3 regions of the Streptomyces sp. NPDC096046 genome follow, and region 3 is predicted to be linked to each of the others. Evidence: riboswitches for the same ligand, from Rfam matches in the RefSeq annotation. Region 3 holds a riboswitch; each other region holds the start of a gene.
The links. A riboswitch is a leader RNA that binds a small molecule or an ion and turns the genes downstream of it on or off. The one in region 3 is predicted to bind cobalamin.
Positions count from the first base shown of each region.

Region 1 (5,691 bases), on a different contig from region 3:
TCTCCAGCCACCGGTAGGCGGCCATGTAGTGGTGGGACGGCGGCATGTCCGGGTCGTGGTAGATCGCGATCGGGTTCTCGCCGAAACCGCGCGGCGGCTGGATCATCACGACGACGTTCCCGAACCGCAGGGACGCCAGCACGATGTCGTCCCCGTCGACGTAGAGATTGCCCGGCGGCTCACCCCAGGCCTCGGTCATGGCGTCCTTCAGCTCCGGGTCGAGCTTCTCGAACCACGCCCGGTAGTCGGCCAGCGGCACCCGTGCGGGCGCGGCGGCCAGCTGCTCCTCCGTCAGCCACTCCACGTCGTGCCCGCCGGCGTTGATGAGCCGGTGGATCAGCTCGTCACCCTCGTCCGGATGTCCCTCGACGACGTACCCGGCGTCCCGCAGCGCGTCCAGCACCCGCACCGCCGAGGCCGGGGTGTCGAGTCCGACCGCGTTGCCGACCCGGGAGTGCTTGGTCGGGTACGCGGTGAAGACCAGCGCGAGCTTCTTCTCGGCGTTCTCCTTGTGCCGCAGTCGCGCGTGCCGTACGGCGATGCCGGCGACGCGCGCGGCCCGCTCCGGGTCGGCGACGTACACGGGCACGTCGTCCGGGCCCTGCTCCTTGAAGGAGAACGGCACGGTGATCAGCCGCCCGTCGAACTCCGGGATGGCCACCTGCATCGCGGCGTCCATGGGGGAGAGGGCGGCGTCCGACTCCGCCCAGGCCTGCCGTGAGGACGTCAGGCAGAGGCCCTGCAGCACGGGGATGTTCAGCTCGGCGAGGGCGCCGATGTCCCACGCCTCCTCGTCACCGCCGGCCGAGGCCTGCGAGGCGTGGGTGCCGCCGGCGGCGAGCACGGTCGCGACCAGGGTGTCCGCCCGCCCGAGGATCTCGTACAGCCCCGGGTCCGCGCCGCGCAGCGAACCGCAGTACACGGGCAGCGCGTTGGCGCCCCGCGCCTCGATCGCGTCGCACAGGGTGTCGACGAAGGCGGTGTTGCCGCTCAGGTGGTGGGCACGGTAGAAGAGCACGCCGACGGTCGGCCGGCCCTCCACCCGGGAGCGCCGGCCGTGCACGCTGTACTCCGGCATCTTGCGCGGCTCGACGAACCCCTCGCCCGTCAGCAGCACGGTGTCCGAGAGGAACCGGGCGAGTTCGGTGAGGTTGTCCGGCCCGCCCTCCACGAGGTACTTCAGCGCCTCGGCCACGACACCGGCCGGGACGGACGACTCGGCCATCAACTCCGCGTCCGGCACGGCCTCCCCGCCCAGCAGCACGGTGGGGATGCCGGAGGCCTTCAGGGCGGCGAGCCCGTCCTCCCAGGCCCGCTTGCCGCCGAGCAGCCGGACGACGGCGATGCCGGCGCCGTCCAGCAGGGCCGGAAGCTCCTCCCGGACGTCCACGCGGGTGGGGTTGCCGATCCGGTAGTCGGCACCGGAGGCGGCCCGGGCCGCCAGCAGGTCCGTGTCGGCGGTCGACAACAACAACACTGTGCTCATGCGGGCGCTCCCGGTGGAATGAAGGGCAGTCCTTGCGGCGCGCCGGACTCGATGAGCCGCCACAGCGCGTCCGTGTCCGCGTGCTGTTCGATCAGGTCGCCGAGCCGGTCGAGCTGCTCCTCGCGCAGAGCGGCGAACGAGGTGTCCGGCGCGGGCACGAAGCGGCGGCCCGCGGCGGCCGCCACCTCCCGCAGAAAGGCCCGCCGGAAACCGTCCGACTCCAGTGAGCCGTGCCAGTGGGTGCCCCAGGTCTGGCCGACCCGGCAGCCGTCCAGGAAGGGGACTCCTCCGGTGACGTCGGCGACGCCGTGATGGATCTCGTAGCCCTCCACCCGCTCGCCGAGGGCCTCGCCCGCAGGCCGGGTGAGGGTCTTCTCGCGGGCGAACCGCACCCGCACGGGCAGGATCCCGAGCCCGTCGACATGCCCCCGGCGGCTCTCGACGTCGTCCTCGATGTGCTCGCCGAGGATCTGGAAACCGCCGCAGACGCCGAGGACGGGCCGCTGTTCGGCGGCCCTGCGGGCCAGCGCGTCGGCGAGGCCGCGCTCGCGCAGCCACTCCAGCGCGAGGACCGTCCCGCGGGTGCCGGGCACGATGACGAGGTCGGCGTCGGACAGTTCCTCCGGCCGGTCCACGAACCGCACCACGACGCCCGGTTCGGCCGCCAGCGCGTCCACATCGGTGAAGTTGGACATGAGCGGCACGGCGCAGACCGCGACGCGCAGCACGTCCTCGCCGACCGGCGGGGCGACCAGGGACTCCCGCACCGCTCCCCGCAGTGAAACCCTCCCCCAAGCTCTCGACTCCGCTCGAGCAGGGGGGACCCCCATCCCGTCCTCCTCGTCGATCCCGAGGCCGTGGCGGAACGGCAGTACGCCGTACGTACGCCGCCCGGTCAGGTCGCGCAGCATGTCCAGACCCGGCTCCAGCAGGGAGACGTCCCCGCGGAACTTGTTGACGAGGAACCCGGCGACGCAACGCTGGTCCTCGGGCGACAGCAGCGCCACCGTCCCGAAGAACGAGGCGAACACCCCACCCCGGTCGATGTCGCCGACGACGAGCACGGGCAGCCCGGCGTTCCGGGCGATCCCCATGTTCACGATGTCCGTCCGCCGCAGGTTGATCTCGGCGGGAGAACCGGCCCCCTCACAGATCACCGCGTCATACGTGCCCCGCAACTGCTCCAGGCAGTCCAGCACCGTCCCGAGCAGTCTCCGCTGCCGCCCGCCGTGGTACCCGCGCGCACTCATCTCCCCGACCGGCTTGCCCAGCAGCACGACCTGACTGCTCTGCTCACCCCCGGGCTTGAGCAGCACGGGATTCATCAGCGCGGTCGGCTCGATGCGGCAGGCCTGCGCCTGCATGGCCTGCGCCCGCCCGATCTCGGCCCCCTCCTTCGTCACGAAGGAGTTCAGGGACATGTTCTGCGCCTTGAAGGGCGCGACCTTGACGCCCTGCCGCACCAGCCACCGGCAGATCCCGGCGGTCACGACGCTCTTGCCCGCGTCGGAGGTGGTACCGGCGACGAGAAGACCACCGCTCACGTCATTTCCCCCTCTTGAGCAACCGCGCGCCGGAGCACACCCCGAGCGCGAGCCAGGTGACGCGCCGCGACAGCCGCACGGCCCGTTCGACATCGCGCGTGCCGACGGCACGCCCTTGCGTGTTCAGCACGGGCCGGTGCTCCACCCGCCCGCCGTACGAGAGCGTCCCGCCCAGCCGCACCCCGAGAGCCCCCGCGAAAGAGGCCTCCACCGGACCGGCGTTGGGGCTCGGATGCTTCGCCGCGTCGGCCCGCCAGGCCCGCACGGCGCCCCGGGGGTCCGGCCCGGCCAGGGCCGCGAGGACCGCGGTCAGCCGCGCTCCCGGCCAGCCCGCGACATCGTCCAGCCGCGCGGAGGCCCACCCGTACCGCCGGTAGCGGGCGGATTTGTGTCCGACCATCGCGTCCAGGGTGTTGACGGCCCGGAACCCGAGCAGCCCCGGCACCCCGCCGACGGCTCCCCACACCAGGGCCCCCACCACCGCGTCGGAGGTGTTCTCGGCGACCGACTCGACCACGGCCCGGGCGATCCCGTCGGCGTCGAGGGCCTGCGGGTCCCGCCCGCACAGACGCGGCAGCCGGGCCCGGGCCGTCTCGACGTCACCGGCCTCCAGGGCACGCCCGACGGCACGCGCCTCCCGGGCGAGCGAAGTCCCCCCGACGACGGCCCAGGTGGCGGCACCCGTCAGCGCGACGGAGGTGACGGAGGAGGTCCGCACGGCACGCGCGGCGACGGAACCGAGGGCGACGGCCCCCGAGGTGCACACGGCGGTGTGCAGCGCGCCCCACCCGCGGTGGTCCCGCCACAACACCCGTTCCACGGCGCCCGCGGCCCGTCCGAACGCGGCGACCGGATGCCCTCGGCGAGGATCACCGAGCAGCAGGTCACCGATCAGACCGGCGGCGGCGCCGTACGCGAAGACGCGACCGGCACCCATGGGCTCAGCCGGCCGGAAGGGCAGGCGGAGGTGGGGTGCTGGAACGGGATCGGCAGCCGCGCATGGCGATACGTGTCCTCACTCAGGGTGTCCACGCCCTGGTTCGACGAGACCGGCGGCGAGAGTTCCTGGCTCCCGGGGATCGTCACCCCGGTGACAGTGGCGGGACCGCGCCGGAATCTCACCGGCTTCCTCTCCTGCCGCCGTACTGGCCCCGGCAGTCCACCACGGCCGGCAACCCCCGTCAACTTGCCGTTGACCTGCGAGGGGAGAGTGTGGAGAACCCCACACCGGCCCCTTCCCGCACACGACGACCGGGCGGCGCGGGACCGAAGTCCCGCACCGCCCGGCGGACACGAGGTGTGTCGGGCCGTCAGGCCACGATCAGGTAGATCCCGTAGCCCACGGCCGCCGCGCACGCCGCGAAGCACGTGTACGCTCCCGTGACCGCGAGCCCGGCGGACCCGCCCTGCGCCACCGCGCGCTCGCGGCGCGACAGGCCGGTGATGCCGAGGGTGAACAGGCCGACGAGGGCCACGGTGGCCACGAGGCTGACACCGAAGACGGAGCCGAGGGCCGCCCAGTCGATCTTCATATCGGAGACTCTTCCTTGTAACCGGTGGGCGGGGTCAGACCGTCGTGGTCGTGGTCGGCGTCCGTTCGGCGGTGGCCTGGGCCGGGAACGGGTGGACCGGCTCCTCGGCGACCGTGCCGCCCGCGGGCGGCGGCGTCACCGCGGCCATCGCCGCGGTCACCACACCGGCCGGCTCCGCCGCGTCGGTGTCGTTGACGTTCGTGTGGTCGACGACCTCACGCCGCGACAGCTTCCAGATCGCCGCGCTGGAGGCGATGAGGAAGACGGCCACCACGGCGGTGCCCCAGTTGCCGAAGCCGGTGACGTACTCGGCGAGGGCGGCCACCAGGGCGGCCGCCGGCAGCGTCAGGCCCCAGGCGACGAACATCCGCGTCGCGGTGGACCAGCGCACCACTCCGCCCTTGCGGCCGAGTCCCGCGCCCATGACCGAACCGGACACGGAGTGCGTCGTGGAGAGGGAGAAGCCGAGGTGCGAGGAGGCCAGGATGACCGTGGCCGCGGAGGTCTGGGCGGCGAAGCCCTGCTGCGGCTGGAGGTCGGTCAGTCCCTTGCCCATGGTGCGGATGATGCGCCAGCCACCCAGGTACGTGCCGAGCGCGATGGCGAGACCCGCCGAGAGGATGACCCACATGGGCGGGTCGGAGTCGGGGGCGACGGCGCCGCCGGCGACCAGGGCGAGGGTGATGACACCCATCGTCTTCTGGGCGTCGTTGGTGCCGTGGGCCAGGGAGACCAGGCCCGCGGAGGCGATCTGGCCGGCCCGGTAGCCCTTCTTGGACGCCTTGTCGTCGGCCTTGCTGCCGAGGGAGTAGGTCAGCCGTGTGGCGAGCATCGCCGCGACGCCCGCGACCAGCGGGGCGGCGATCGCCGGGATGAGCACCTTGGTGACCAGCACGTCGCCGTGCACCGCGCCGACGCCCGCCGAGGCGATCGTGGCGCCGATCAGGCCGCCCATGAGGGCGTGGGAGGAGCTGGAAGGCAGACCGACCAGCCAGGTCAGCAGGTTCCAGAGGATCGCGCCGACCAAGGCGGCGAAGATGACCTCGGGACGGATGCCGGCCTCGTCGACGAGGCCCTTGGAGATCGTGTTGGCGACTTCGACGGACAGAAAGGCGCCGACCAGGTTGAG
Region 1 covers NZ_JBEOSZ010000018.1:60,843-66,533, reverse strand. The annotation lists gene cobN (cobaltochelatase subunit CobN) at 1-1,486, opposite strand, end outside; gene ABTX62_RS17975 (cobyric acid synthase) at 1,483-3,030, opposite strand; gene ABTX62_RS17970 (cobalamin biosynthesis protein) at 3,032-3,967, opposite strand; cobalamin riboswitch at 4,068-4,187, opposite strand; gene ABTX62_RS17965 (hypothetical protein) at 4,341-4,562, opposite strand; gene ABTX62_RS17960 (inorganic phosphate transporter) at 4,597-5,691, opposite strand, start outside.
Region 1: it holds a riboswitch for cobalamin, as region 3 does, so the genes downstream of both, ABTX62_RS17970 (cobalamin biosynthesis protein) here and ABTX62_RS03625 (ABC transporter ATP-binding protein) in region 3, are expected to answer to the same signal.

Region 2 (5,691 bases), on a different contig from region 3:
CGTGGCCGTCGTCGCCTGGTCCCCGCTGGCCGCGCACACCTCCTCCCTGCTGCGGCAGGAGCGGGCGACCGTCCACCTGACGGCCACCCGGGCGCTGGGCGCCGGCCGCTGGTACCTGCTCCGGCACGAGCTGCTGCCGGCCGTCGTGCCGCCGGTCGCCCGGCACGCCCTGCTCCGGCTGCCGGGCATCGCCCTGAGCCTCGCCGCGCTCGGCTTCCTCGGGCTGGGTGCCCAGCCGCCGTCCCCCGAGTGGGGCCTGCTGCTCGCCGAGAACCAGCCCTACGCCGAGCGCGCCCCGTGGGCCGTCCTCTTCCCCGCCGCCGTGCTCGCCCTGCTCGGGGCGCTCGCGGTGACGGCAGCCGGCGGCCTGAGACGGCCCCGGCGGCGCACCCGGCCCACGGCCCCGGCCGTACCGGCGGAGGACCGGGGCACCCCCGGCCCGCAGCGGTGGCCGGACCGCCCCGACGCCCTCCTGACCCCTGTGTCCGCCTCACCGACAGAAGAACGATGACCGACCTCATCTCCCGCGTGCTGACCCGCAGGACCGCCCGCACGTCCGCCGGCAAGGAGGCGTCCCGGACGCCGCGCGAGAGCACCTGGCGGCTCTGCAAGGAGCTGTCGCCGCTGCTGCGGCTGCTGACCCTCACCCAGCTCGCCTTCAACATCGGCTTCTACGCCGTCCTGCCGTTCCTCGCCGAGCACCTCGGCACCGCGATCGGCATGGCGGGCTGGCTGGTCGGGTTCGTGCTCGGGCTGCGCACCTTCAGCCAGCAGGGCCTGTTCGTGGTCGGCGGCTGGCTCGTCGACCGGTTCGGGGTGCGGCCGGTGGTGCTGGCGGGCTGTGTGCTGCGCATCGCCGGATTCGCCTGGCTCGGGTACGCGCAGGCCAGTGGGGCCGTGATCGGGGCGGTGCTGGTGATCGGGTTCGCCGCCGCGCTGTTCTCCCCCGCCGTGGAGTCCGAGGTGGCCCGCCAGGCGGTGGTCTGGGAGGAGGACGGGCACGGCCCGCGCACCCGGGTCCTCGCACTGTTCAGCGTGGCGGGTCAGGCCGGGGCGTTCGTCGGGCCGCTGCTCGGCGCGCTGCTGCTCGCCGTCGACTTCCGCACGGCGTGCCTCGCCGGCGCCGCGGTGTTCGTGCTCGTCCTCGCCGGGCACCTGTGGCTGATGCCGCAGCACATTCCCGGCCGGGTCCGCGTCCGGGAGCGGGGCGGGGCCCGCGTCCTGCTGCGCGACCGCCGCTTCCTCGCCCTGTGCTGTGCTTACGGCACCTATCTGCTCGCCTACAACCAGCTGTATCTGGCCCTGCCGGACGAGGTGCAGCGCGCGACCGGGTCCCAGGCGCCCCTGTCCTGGCTCTTCGCGCTGTCCTCCGTGCTGGTGGTCTTCACCCAGCTGCCGGTGACGCGCTGGGCGGGCGACCGGCTCGATCTGCGCCGTTCCATGGCCGCGGGTCTGCTGCTGATCGCGTCCGGTTTCGCGGTGGTGGCCGTGGCGCGGCCCGTGGGCTGGACGGGGATCGCCGGGCTGCTGCCGGCCGCGGGCTTCGTGATCTTGCTCACCGTGGGGCAGATGCTGGTCGTTCCCGCCGCCCGCGCCTGGGTGCCCGACCTGGCCGAGGAGGGCCGGCTCGGCCTCTACACGGGTGCGCTGTCGTCGGTCTCGGGCCTGATCGTCCTGGTCGGCAGCGCGGCCACGGGCTCCCTGCTCGACCTGGGTCTGCCGGCCGCCGTGCCGTGGCTGGTCCTCGCGGCCGTACCCGCCCTGGCGGTGGCGCTGCTGCCGCGCCGGGCGCCGGGGGCGGGCGCGGCGGCCTGATACGGCGTCGGGAGGCGCCCGGCACGCCCCGGCATCCGGTGCGCGGGAGCGCGGCGGCCGTCAGCGATACGGAGGCGGTTGCGCTTGCGGTAGGGGCCGTGCGGCTACCGGGTGGAGGCCCGAGGTGCGTCACCCCGGCGGGCGCTCCCCCCGTCGCGGTCTTCCGGACCGCACCCTCCGGGGGGACCGCGGTGGAGATCATGGGGCTCGCCGCGCCGGTATCCTGGGTCGGCTGCGGCACCCCCCACCAACCCCCGTGCGAGAGCGGGGAGTTCGGCCTGCGGCGATGACCTTCCCACACGCATGAGACGAGGACGAGTGCTGCTAGCGGGCCGCTACCGGCTGGATGTTGAGATCGGGCGCGGTGGAATGGGCGAGGTCTGGCGTGCGTACGACGAGACGCTCGCCAGAGCGGTGGCCGTCAAGCTGCTGCTGCCCCAGGACACCGACGCCACGGCAACCTCCCGGTTCCGTCTGGAGGCTCAGACCGCCGGGCGCCTCAACCACCCCAACGTGGTGGGCGTCCTGGACTTCGGCGAGTACGACAACCGGCTGTACCTGGTGATGGAGCTGGTCGAGGGCGACAGTCTCGCCGGGGTGCTGAACGGCTCCGGCGCGTTGCCCGCCGAGCGGGTGGCCCACCTCGCGGCGCAGGCGTCGGCGGGGCTCGCCGCCGCGCACGGGCAGGGCATCGTGCACCGCGACGTCAAACCCGCCAACCTGCTGCTCGACGCCAACGGCACGCTGAAGATCGGCGACTTCGGCATCGCGCGGTTCCTGGACGACCCCGGCGCCGCGCTGACCGCCACCGGCCAGATCGTCGGCACCGGCCTCTACCTCGCGCCCGAACGGGCCCTGGGCAAGCCCGCCGGGCCCGCCTCCGACATGTACTCCCTGGGCTGCGTGCTCTACCAGCTCCTCAGCGGCCGCCCGCCGTTCCAGGCCGACACCGCCGTCGCCCTGCTCCACCAGCATCTCGACTCGGCCCCCGTGCCGCCTCGCGAACTCGGGGTCTCCGGACTGCCACCGGCGTTCGAGAACTACCTTCTCGGCCTGCTCGCCAAGCAGCCCGAGGAGCGGCCCACCGCCCAGCAGGCCGCCGAGTGGTTCGCCGGGGGCGCCTGGCGGGGCCTGCCCGAGCCGCTGCCGGAGGTCTCGCCGCCGCTGCGGCCGAAGACCGCGTCCGCGGCGCCGTCCGCCGTGCCGGGCCCGTACGACGAGACCAGCAGCCCGACCACATACGCGCTGCCCGCGACCACGGGACACCGCACCGCGGCCCGGGCGGCCCAGGCGGGTCGTTCGGGGCGTTCACGCGGGCCGGGCGGCCCCGGCAACCGCTCCCGGATGGCCGCGACGGCCGCCGCCGCGGCGCTCTTCCTCGCCGCGATGCTCCTCGGCATGCGCTGGTTCTCGCCCGACACCACCACGGAGGGCACGGAACCCGACGCGTCCCCGTCCGCGAGCAGCCCCGCCGCCACGCCCGCCACCGACTCCGCCACGTCTGTCTCCTCCGACCCGGACACCGGCCCGGCAGCCGCCCCGGGGACCGCCGGCACGCCGGGCACCGGCACCGTGGCCGATGTCACTCCGTCCACGCCGGCCGCCTCCCCGACCCCCTACGCGCCCGAGTCCGGCACCCCGACTCCCGCCGGGGAAGCGGGCGACGGCGGCCCGGAGCAGCCGAAGCCGCAGAAGCCGCGCCCCGCCGGGGAAGAGGGGGAGAGCGACGACGGCGGAGACGACGGGGGCGACGACTGACGCGGCCCGGACAGCGCGCGACGGGGTCCTTCCCGCAGCACGTGGATCAGCCGGGGGATGCGCCGGTGTGCGAGCGGACGCCCCCTCGCGCGCCCCCGGGGTGGCTTGTCATCGCCCTTACCCCGGCCTTATTGTCACCAGGCCTTGGTGAACGGGAAATCCGGTGTGATGCCGGTGCGGCCCTCGCCACTGTGAATCGGGAAGTCCGGCTCCGGCCCTCACGGGCAGCCACTGGGTCAACGCGACCCGGGAAGGCGGAGTTCGGGCGGTGGTACCCGTCAGCCAGGAGACCGGCCAAGGCGCGTCAACCATCCACGAGGTGCTGGAGAGGGTCTGCTGAGCCATGCACATTGCCGAGGGTTTCCTTCCTCCGGCGCACGCGGTCGCCTGGGGCGTCGCGTCGGCGCCATTCGTCGTCCACGGGGTCCGGTCACTCACCCGTGAAGTGCGCGAGCACCCCGAGAGCACCCTGCTCCTCGGTGCGTCCGGCGCCTTCACCTTCGTCCTGTCCGCCCTGAAACTGCCCTCTGTCACCGGCAGTTGCTCACACCCCACCGGCACGGGCCTCGGAGCCATCCTGTTCCGGCCGCCCGTCATGGCGGTGCTGGGCACCATCACCCTGCTCTTCCAGGCGCTGCTGCTCGCGCACGGCGGCCTGACCACGCTCGGCGCCAACGTCTTCTCGATGGCGATCGTCGGCCCCTGGGCCGGATACGCCGTCTACGCCCTGCTGCGGCGCTCCAACGCGCCGCTGATGGTGGCCGTGTTCTCCGGCGCGTTCGTCGCCGACCTGTCCACCTACTGCGTCACCAGCGTGCAGTTGGCGCTCGCGTTCCCCGACCCGGGCAGCGGGTTCCTCGGCGCGCTCGGCAAGTTCGGCTCCATCTTCGCCGTGACCCAGATCCCGCTCGCGGTGAGCGAGGGTCTGCTGACGGTGCTGGTGATGCGGCTGCTGGTGCAGTCCAGCAAGGGCGAGCTGACCCGGCTGGGCGTGCTCCGCGCCAAGATGCAGACCCGGACCGAGGCCGAGGCGGTGACCCGATGAGCAGGAACACGAAGATCAACCTGGTGCTGCTGTTCATCGTGGCCGCGCTCGCCGTGCTGCCGCTGGCCCTCGGGCTCGGCGACCACAAGGAGGAGCCGTTCGCGGGCGCCGACGGTGAGGCGGAGTCCGCGATCACCGAGATCGAGCCGGACTACGAGCCGTGGTTCTCCCCGCTGTACGAACCGCCGTCCGGGGAGATCGAGTCGGCCCTGTTCTCCCTCCAGGCGGCTCTCGGCGCCGGTGTCCTCGCCTACTACTTCGGCCTGCACCGGGGGCGGCGGCAGGGCGAACAGCGCGCCCTGGAGCGGGAAGCCGGGAACGTGCCCGCCGGCGCCGCCGGGAAGTCCGCCGACGGGCAGGACTGAGTCGGGGTGCTGCCGATCGACGCGGCGGCGCACAGCAGTCGCTGGCGCCGCCGCCACCCCGTGGACAAGGCCGTGCTCGGACTCGGCCTGACCGTGCTCGCGATCTCGCTGCCGCCCTGGCCGGGCGCGGCCCTGGTGCTGGTGGCGGCCGTGGTGCTGCTGCTGGGACCGGCGGGCGTGCCGGGCCGGCGGCTGTGGCGCGCCTACCGGGTGCCGCTGGGCTTCTGTGTGACCGGCGCGGTCACGCTGCTCGTCCAGGTGGGCGGCCCGGGCGGCCTCGTCTCCCTCGCCGCCGACGGACCGCTGCGGGCCGGGGAGTTGCTGCTGCGCACCTCGGCGGCCTCCCTGGGCGTGCTGCTGTTCGCCTTCACCACGCCCATGTCCGATCTGCTGCCGCGCCTGGTCCGGGCCGGGATTCCCGCGCCGGTCGTCGACGTCGCCCTGGTGACGTACCGGATGAGCTTCCTCCTGCTGGACTCCGTGCGTCGCATCCGGGAGGCCCAGGCGGCCCGGCTCGGGCACACCGGCCGAAGCGCGCGGTGGCGTTCCCTGGCCGGGCTCGGCGCCACCGCGTTCGTCCGGGCCTTCGACCGGGCCACCCGTCTCCAGGCCGGGCTCGCCGGGCGCGGCTACGACGGCACCCTGCGCGTCCTGGTCCCCGAGGCCCGGGTCTCCGTCCGCTTCACGGCGGCCAGTTGCGCGCTGCTC
Region 2 covers NZ_JBEOSZ010000005.1:133,004-138,694, reverse strand. The annotation lists gene ABTX62_RS06690 (ABC transporter permease subunit) at 1-511, shown strand, start outside; gene ABTX62_RS06685 (MDR family MFS transporter) at 508-1,815, shown strand; gene ABTX62_RS06680 (serine/threonine-protein kinase) at 2,119-3,573, shown strand; cobalamin riboswitch at 3,702-3,886, shown strand; gene ABTX62_RS06675 (energy-coupling factor ABC transporter permease) at 3,917-4,618, shown strand; gene ABTX62_RS06670 (energy-coupling factor ABC transporter substrate-binding protein) at 4,615-4,983, shown strand; gene cbiQ (cobalt ECF transporter T component CbiQ) at 4,990-5,691, shown strand, end outside.
Region 2: it holds a riboswitch for cobalamin, as region 3 does, so the genes downstream of both, ABTX62_RS06675 (energy-coupling factor ABC transporter permease) here and ABTX62_RS03625 (ABC transporter ATP-binding protein) in region 3, are expected to answer to the same signal.

Region 3 (5,691 bases):
ACCGCCACCTCGGCGCGCAGCCGGTGGCCGATCCAGCGCAGCCGGAGCTCACCCACCCCGCGCACCCCGGGTACCTCGGCCAAGGCCCGCTCGGCCCGGTCCACCAGAGCCGGGTCGACGGCGTCCATCACCCGGCGGAACACCTCACGGCCCGCGTCCCGCAGCACCAGCGCGATCGCCGCCGTGATCGCCAGTCCGACGATCGGATCGGCCAGGTGCCAGCCCAGGGCCGACCCTCCGGCGCCCAGCAGCACGGCCAGTGAGGTGAAGCCGTCCGTACGGGCGTGCAGTCCGTCGGCGACCAGGGCTGCCGAGCCGATCGAACGGCCGACGCGGATGCGGTAGCGGGCCACCCACTCGTTGCCGGCGAAGCCCACGAGAGCGGCCACGGCGACCGCCGGGACGTGCTGGACGGGGCGCGGATCCAGCAGCCGGTCCACCGCCGTCCAGCCCGCGAAGGCCGCGGACGCGGCGATCGTCAGCACGATCCCTAGCCCGGCCAGGTCCTCGGCCCGCCCGTAGCCGTAGGTGAAGCGGCGGGTGGCCGCGCGCCTGCCCAGCGCGAAGGCGATCCCGAGGGGCACGGCGGTCAGTGCGTCCGCGGTGTTGTGCACCGTGTCCCCGAGCAGTGCCACCGATCCGGACAGGGCCACCACGACCGCCTGGGCCAGCGCCGTCACGCCGAGGACGGCGAGCGAGACCCACAACGCACGCATCCCGCGCGCGGAGGACTCCAGCGCGGAGTCGACCTTGTCGGCCGTCTCGTGGGAATGCGGGGTGAGCAGATGGCTCAGCCGCCGGCGCAGGCCGTGCCGGTGGTCGTGGTCGTGGTCGTGGTCGTGCGGGTGGGAGTGTTCGTGCCGGTCGCTCACGTGGATCCCCTTTCGGTGCGCGCGAGAGTGGACGTACCCGTCCCGGGGCGCCATTATGTGCGTATGAGCGCACGCATGCACCTGTCATCTGCGCATGACGCGCATCCGCACAGTCCCGGCGACGAGCAGTTCGCGCTCGCCGCCGAACTCCTCGCCTTGTTGGGGGACCGGACCAGGCTCGCGCTGCTGCACGCGCTGACCGGGGGAGAGGCCGACGTCACGACCCTCACGGAAGCGTGCGGGGCGGCCAGACCGGCCGTCAGTCAGCACCTGGCGCGACTGCGCCTCGCGGGCCTGGTGAACACGCGCAAGGAAGGCCGCCGGGTGGTCTACTCACTCCGCGACGGCCATCTGCGCCGGCTCGTCGACGAGGCGCTGAACGTGGCCGACCACCGCCTCAGCGACCGGCCCCCGCACGACTGAGTCAGTACCGCGCCGCCGTTCCGAGGTACTGCTCGGCGAAGGCGGCGGCCGCCACGGGCGAGGTGAACAGGCGGCGCAGCCGGGCGAGCGCGGTGCCCGCGCGGAACGGGTCGCCCGCCGCCGTGCCGTGGTACACCTCGGACAGCCACTGCGAGAACTCCTGGTAGTCCCACACGCGCCGCAGACACGCCTCCGCGTAGCCCGCGAGCCCGCTGCCGTCGCCGGCGGTCAGCCGGGCGGCCAGCGCGTCGCCGAGCAGAAACGCGTCGTGCAGGGCGAGGCTCATGCCTTTGGCGGCGATGGGGGCGACCAGATGGGCCGCGTCGCCGGCGAGGAACAGCCGGCCGTGTGCCACCGGCTCGACCACGTAGTCGTGCATGTCCAGCACGCGCTTCTCGACCAGCCGCCCCTCGGTCAGAGGCGGCACACCGGCCGCCCCGAGGCGCTCCTGGAGCTCGGCCCAGACGCGCTCGTGCGGCCAGTTCGCCGGGTCGTCGCCCGGCGGGCACTGCAGGTAGTAGCGGGTCACCTCCGGGCTGCGGGGCATCTGGCCGGCGAACCCGCGCGCGTGGCATCCGAACAGCACGCAGTCGGCGGACGGCGGGGCCTCGGCGAGCAGGGCCAGCCAGCCGACACCGTAGTCGTGCCGCGCGATGCGGACCCGCTCGGGCGGGAGCGAGGCCCGGCTCACCCCGCGTGCCCCGTCGCAGCCGACGACGAAGTCGCAGTGCACCACGCGGCTTTCACCGGTCTCCGGGCAGGTGTACGACACCCGGGGCCGGTCGGTGTCGAGATCGTGGATCCGCACGTCCCGGACCCCGAAGCGGATCTCTCCGCCCCGGACGTCGGCGTACTCGCGCACCAGGTCCGTCACCAGCAACGGCTGCGGGTAGACGAAGTGGTGGCTGCCCGTCAGCTCGCCGTACGGGAACCGGTAGCGCTGCCCGTCGAAGCGGAACTCGCACGCGGTGTGCAGCTCGGCGCGGTCCAGCAGGTTGCGGGCGAGGCCCCGCTTCTCCAGGCCGCGCACGGCCCATTCCTCGATGACCCCGGCCCGGGGCCGCCGTTCGACGAACGCACGGGTCTCCGTCTCCAGCACCAGGCAGTCCACGGACGCGGCCCGCAGGATGTTGCCGACGGTCAGACCCGCGGGACCGGCGCCCACGACGACGACCGGGAAGCGTTGCGTCGCGCCGGATCCGGCGGACGGGAGGGCGTGGGTCATGCGCACATTATGGAGGCCGGTCCCGGGGGACGGGCACCCGCGCGACGGCCACCTCCTCGACGCCTCGCTCGATCTCCCCGGACCGGGAACCGAGGCGCGGGCCCGTCAGCAGATCGCCGGTGAGAAACGGCGACGACCAGCGACCGCGGCGGCGTACCAGGCGTAGCAGCCGACGAGTTGTGCACCCTTGACCGGGTGCGGGAATGTCGTGGGAAACGCTTCAGGATTCCTGTACGCGGTGATCAGACAGCCGTGGGATCTCGATCGCCGGGCAGCGGTCCATCACCATCTCCAGGCCCGCCGCCCGGGTCCGGTCGTACGCCGCTTCGTCGATGACGCCGAGCTGGAACCAGACGCCCTTGGCGCCCTTGGCGACCGCCTCGTCGGCGACGGCTCCGGCGAGGTCGCTGTTCACGAAGACGTCCACGACGTCCACGTCGAAGGGGATGTCCGCCAGGCTCGCGTACCCCCTTTCCCCGTGCACCGTCTCCGCCTTCGGGTGCACCGGCACCACGCGCTTGCCGAAGCGCTGGAGCACGGCGGCGACGCCGTACGCCGCGCGCCGCCGGTTCGACGACAGGCCCACCACGGCCCAGGTGTCGCCGAGCCCGGTGAGAATCCTGCGGACCGTTGCCTCGTCGCCGTACACCGGCGGCCTCCTCGGAAGTCGTGGACGAGCTGCTCCCGGGTTCAACGGCGCAGGGTGCGCGGTGATTCCCCGGACGGCCTCCGTGACAGCTTGCCGAGGCCAGTGAACCCATGTGCGTGGGCCAGTCAGGGAATCCGGTGCGAACCGGAACTGACGCGCAGCGGTGAGGGGGACGGGCGGGGCCTCGGCCACTGGACTTTCTCGTGGACGTCCGGGAAGGCGCTCCGATCCGGGGGAACCCGCGTCCGAAGACCTGCTGGAGGACGTCGTACGGCTGGGCCGCGTCCCGCACCGCCGGGCCTGGACACCCGCCTCCGCGGACGACGAGCGGGCCGTGCGCGCCGCCCTGGAGCGCACGGACCTCACCGGCCGTTCCGGCCAGCCCTGGCACACCCTCTCGGGCGGCGAACGCCAGCGGGTGCACATCGCCCGCGCGCTCGCCCAGGAATCCCGCGAACTCCTCCTCGACGAGCCCACCAACCACCTCGACATCCACCACCAGCTCGACCTGCTCACCCTCGTCACGGGCCTTCCGGTCACCACCGTCGTCGCCCTGCACGACCTCGACCTCGCGGCGATGTACTGCGATCAGGTCGTGGTGCTGTGCGCGGGGCGGGTCGTGGCCGGAGGCACTCCGGGGGACGTCCTCACGCAGGAGCTCATCGCCGAGGTGTACGGGGTGGCCGACGTCCGCCCTGGAGGGCACGAGGGGCGGCCGCATGTGTGCGGTTCCTGGGGACGCCGGCCTGAGAGGGGCGCCGCACAGGCCACCGGCGGGGGCGATCGCGCCACGGTGGCCCGAAAACGGCGAACCTGCCCGCGTGCGCGTGTCCGCCCGCCTACGCTCACCCCGTGCTGCGCATCATCGACGCCCGAAGCCATGAGCCGGTCGACGCCGCCCCGGCCCGCCGGGGCCTGACCCGTGTCGTGGTGCACGCGCACGGTTCCGACACGACGAACCTGCGGGTGCTGCTCGTCGGGGACCTCCTCGTCCGGGCCCTGGAACTCGGCGGCACACCGGTGTGGGCGCTGCTGACCGGCGGTCGCAGGCAGGCGGAACTGCGTGCGGACGCCGCGACCCTCGGCATGCACCCCTTCGAGGACAGTCCCGACGTCGGCGCCGGACTGGGCGAGGCCCAGGCCGTCCACGTCGTCGCCGAGGACGGGCCGCTGCCCGACGGGGTGCGGATCGCCGTCGCGCCGGTGGAGGTGGACACGCCGGACCACTCTGACCCCACCACCCTGCGCCTGGCGCTGCTCACCCGGCACCACAGCACGCCGGTCCGGCTGGAAAGGGCCTCCCTCGGCGACGCCCGCGACACCCTTGCCCGCTGGCGCACCGCGGTCGCCCGCTGGGCGCGGCAGCCCTCCCGGCCGATCCCCGACGACGTGCGGGGGCGGCTGCGCGACGCCTGGGAGGACGACCTGGACGTGCCCGGGGTGCTGGACGTCCTGCGCCACGTCGAGACCGGGCCGGACCTCGCGGACGGCGCACGCTTCGAGACGTACGCCTACGCCGACCGGCTCCTCGGCCTCGAACTCACCCGCGACCTGGGGTCACCGTCATGATCGAACGCTCCGGGGCGGGTCCGCTGCGCCGTCTGGTCGTGCTGCGGCACGCCAAGTCCTCCTGGCCCCTGGACGTCGCCGACCACGAACGTCCCCTCGCCCCGCGGGGCCGCCGGGACGCCCCGGCGGCCGGGCGGGTCCTGGCCGACGCCGACCTCCTGCCCGACCTCGCGCTGTGCTCCACCGCCGTCCGCGCCCGCCGGACCTGGGACCTGGCCGCGGCCGAGTGGGGCACGCCCCCGCCGGTCCGGCACGACCGCCGCATCTACGCCGCCGGCCCGTCCGGTCTGCTGGCCGTCGTGCACGAGGTGCCCGCCGAGGTGGAGACCCTGCTGCTGATCGGGCACAACCCGGGTGTGGAGGAACTGGTCCTGGCCCTCGCCGACGACGGCCTCGACGACACCCTGGAGCGGGTCCGGACGAAGTTCCCCACCTCGGCGATCGCCGTGCTGTCCTGGCGCGGCACGGCCTGGCGGGACCTCGCCCCCGGCACCGCGCTGCTCACCTCCGTGATCGTGCCCCGGGGCGCCAAGAAGCAGTCCGGGGGCCGCGCATAGGCTGGCCGGATGCAGGACGAATACCGCACGGTCACCGCCGCCGGCGTGCACGAGACCGAGGTCAACCGCTCCCGCTTCCTGTGCGCCCTCGCCCCTGCGGCCACCGAACAGGAGGCCCAGGCCTTCATCGCCGCGGTCCGCAAGGAGCACGCCGACGCGAGCCACAACTGCTGGGCCTACGTCATCGGCGCCGACGCCTCCGTCCAGAAGGCGAGCGACGACGGCGAACCGGGCGGCACGGCCGGAGTCCCCATGCTCCAGATGCTGCTGCGCCGGGACATGCGGTACGTCGTCGCCGTCGTCACCCGCTACTACGGCGGGGTCAAGCTCGGCGCCGGCGGGCTCATCCGGGCGTACGGCGGAGCGGTCGGCGAGGCGCTGGACAGCCTCGGCACC
Region 3 covers NZ_JBEOSZ010000002.1:263,387-269,077, reverse strand. The annotation lists gene ABTX62_RS03645 (cation diffusion facilitator family transporter) at 1-872, opposite strand, end outside; gene ABTX62_RS03640 (ArsR/SmtB family transcription factor) at 936-1,295, shown strand; gene ABTX62_RS03635 (4-hydroxybenzoate 3-monooxygenase) at 1,297-2,520, opposite strand; gene ABTX62_RS03630 (CoA-binding protein) at 2,741-3,169, opposite strand; cobalamin riboswitch at 3,253-3,444, shown strand; partial or broken gene ABTX62_RS03625 (ABC transporter ATP-binding protein) at 3,429-3,851, shown strand; gene ABTX62_RS03620 (hypothetical protein) at 4,022-4,738, shown strand; gene ABTX62_RS03615 (SixA phosphatase family protein) at 4,735-5,295, shown strand; gene ABTX62_RS03610 (YigZ family protein) at 5,305-5,691, shown strand, end outside.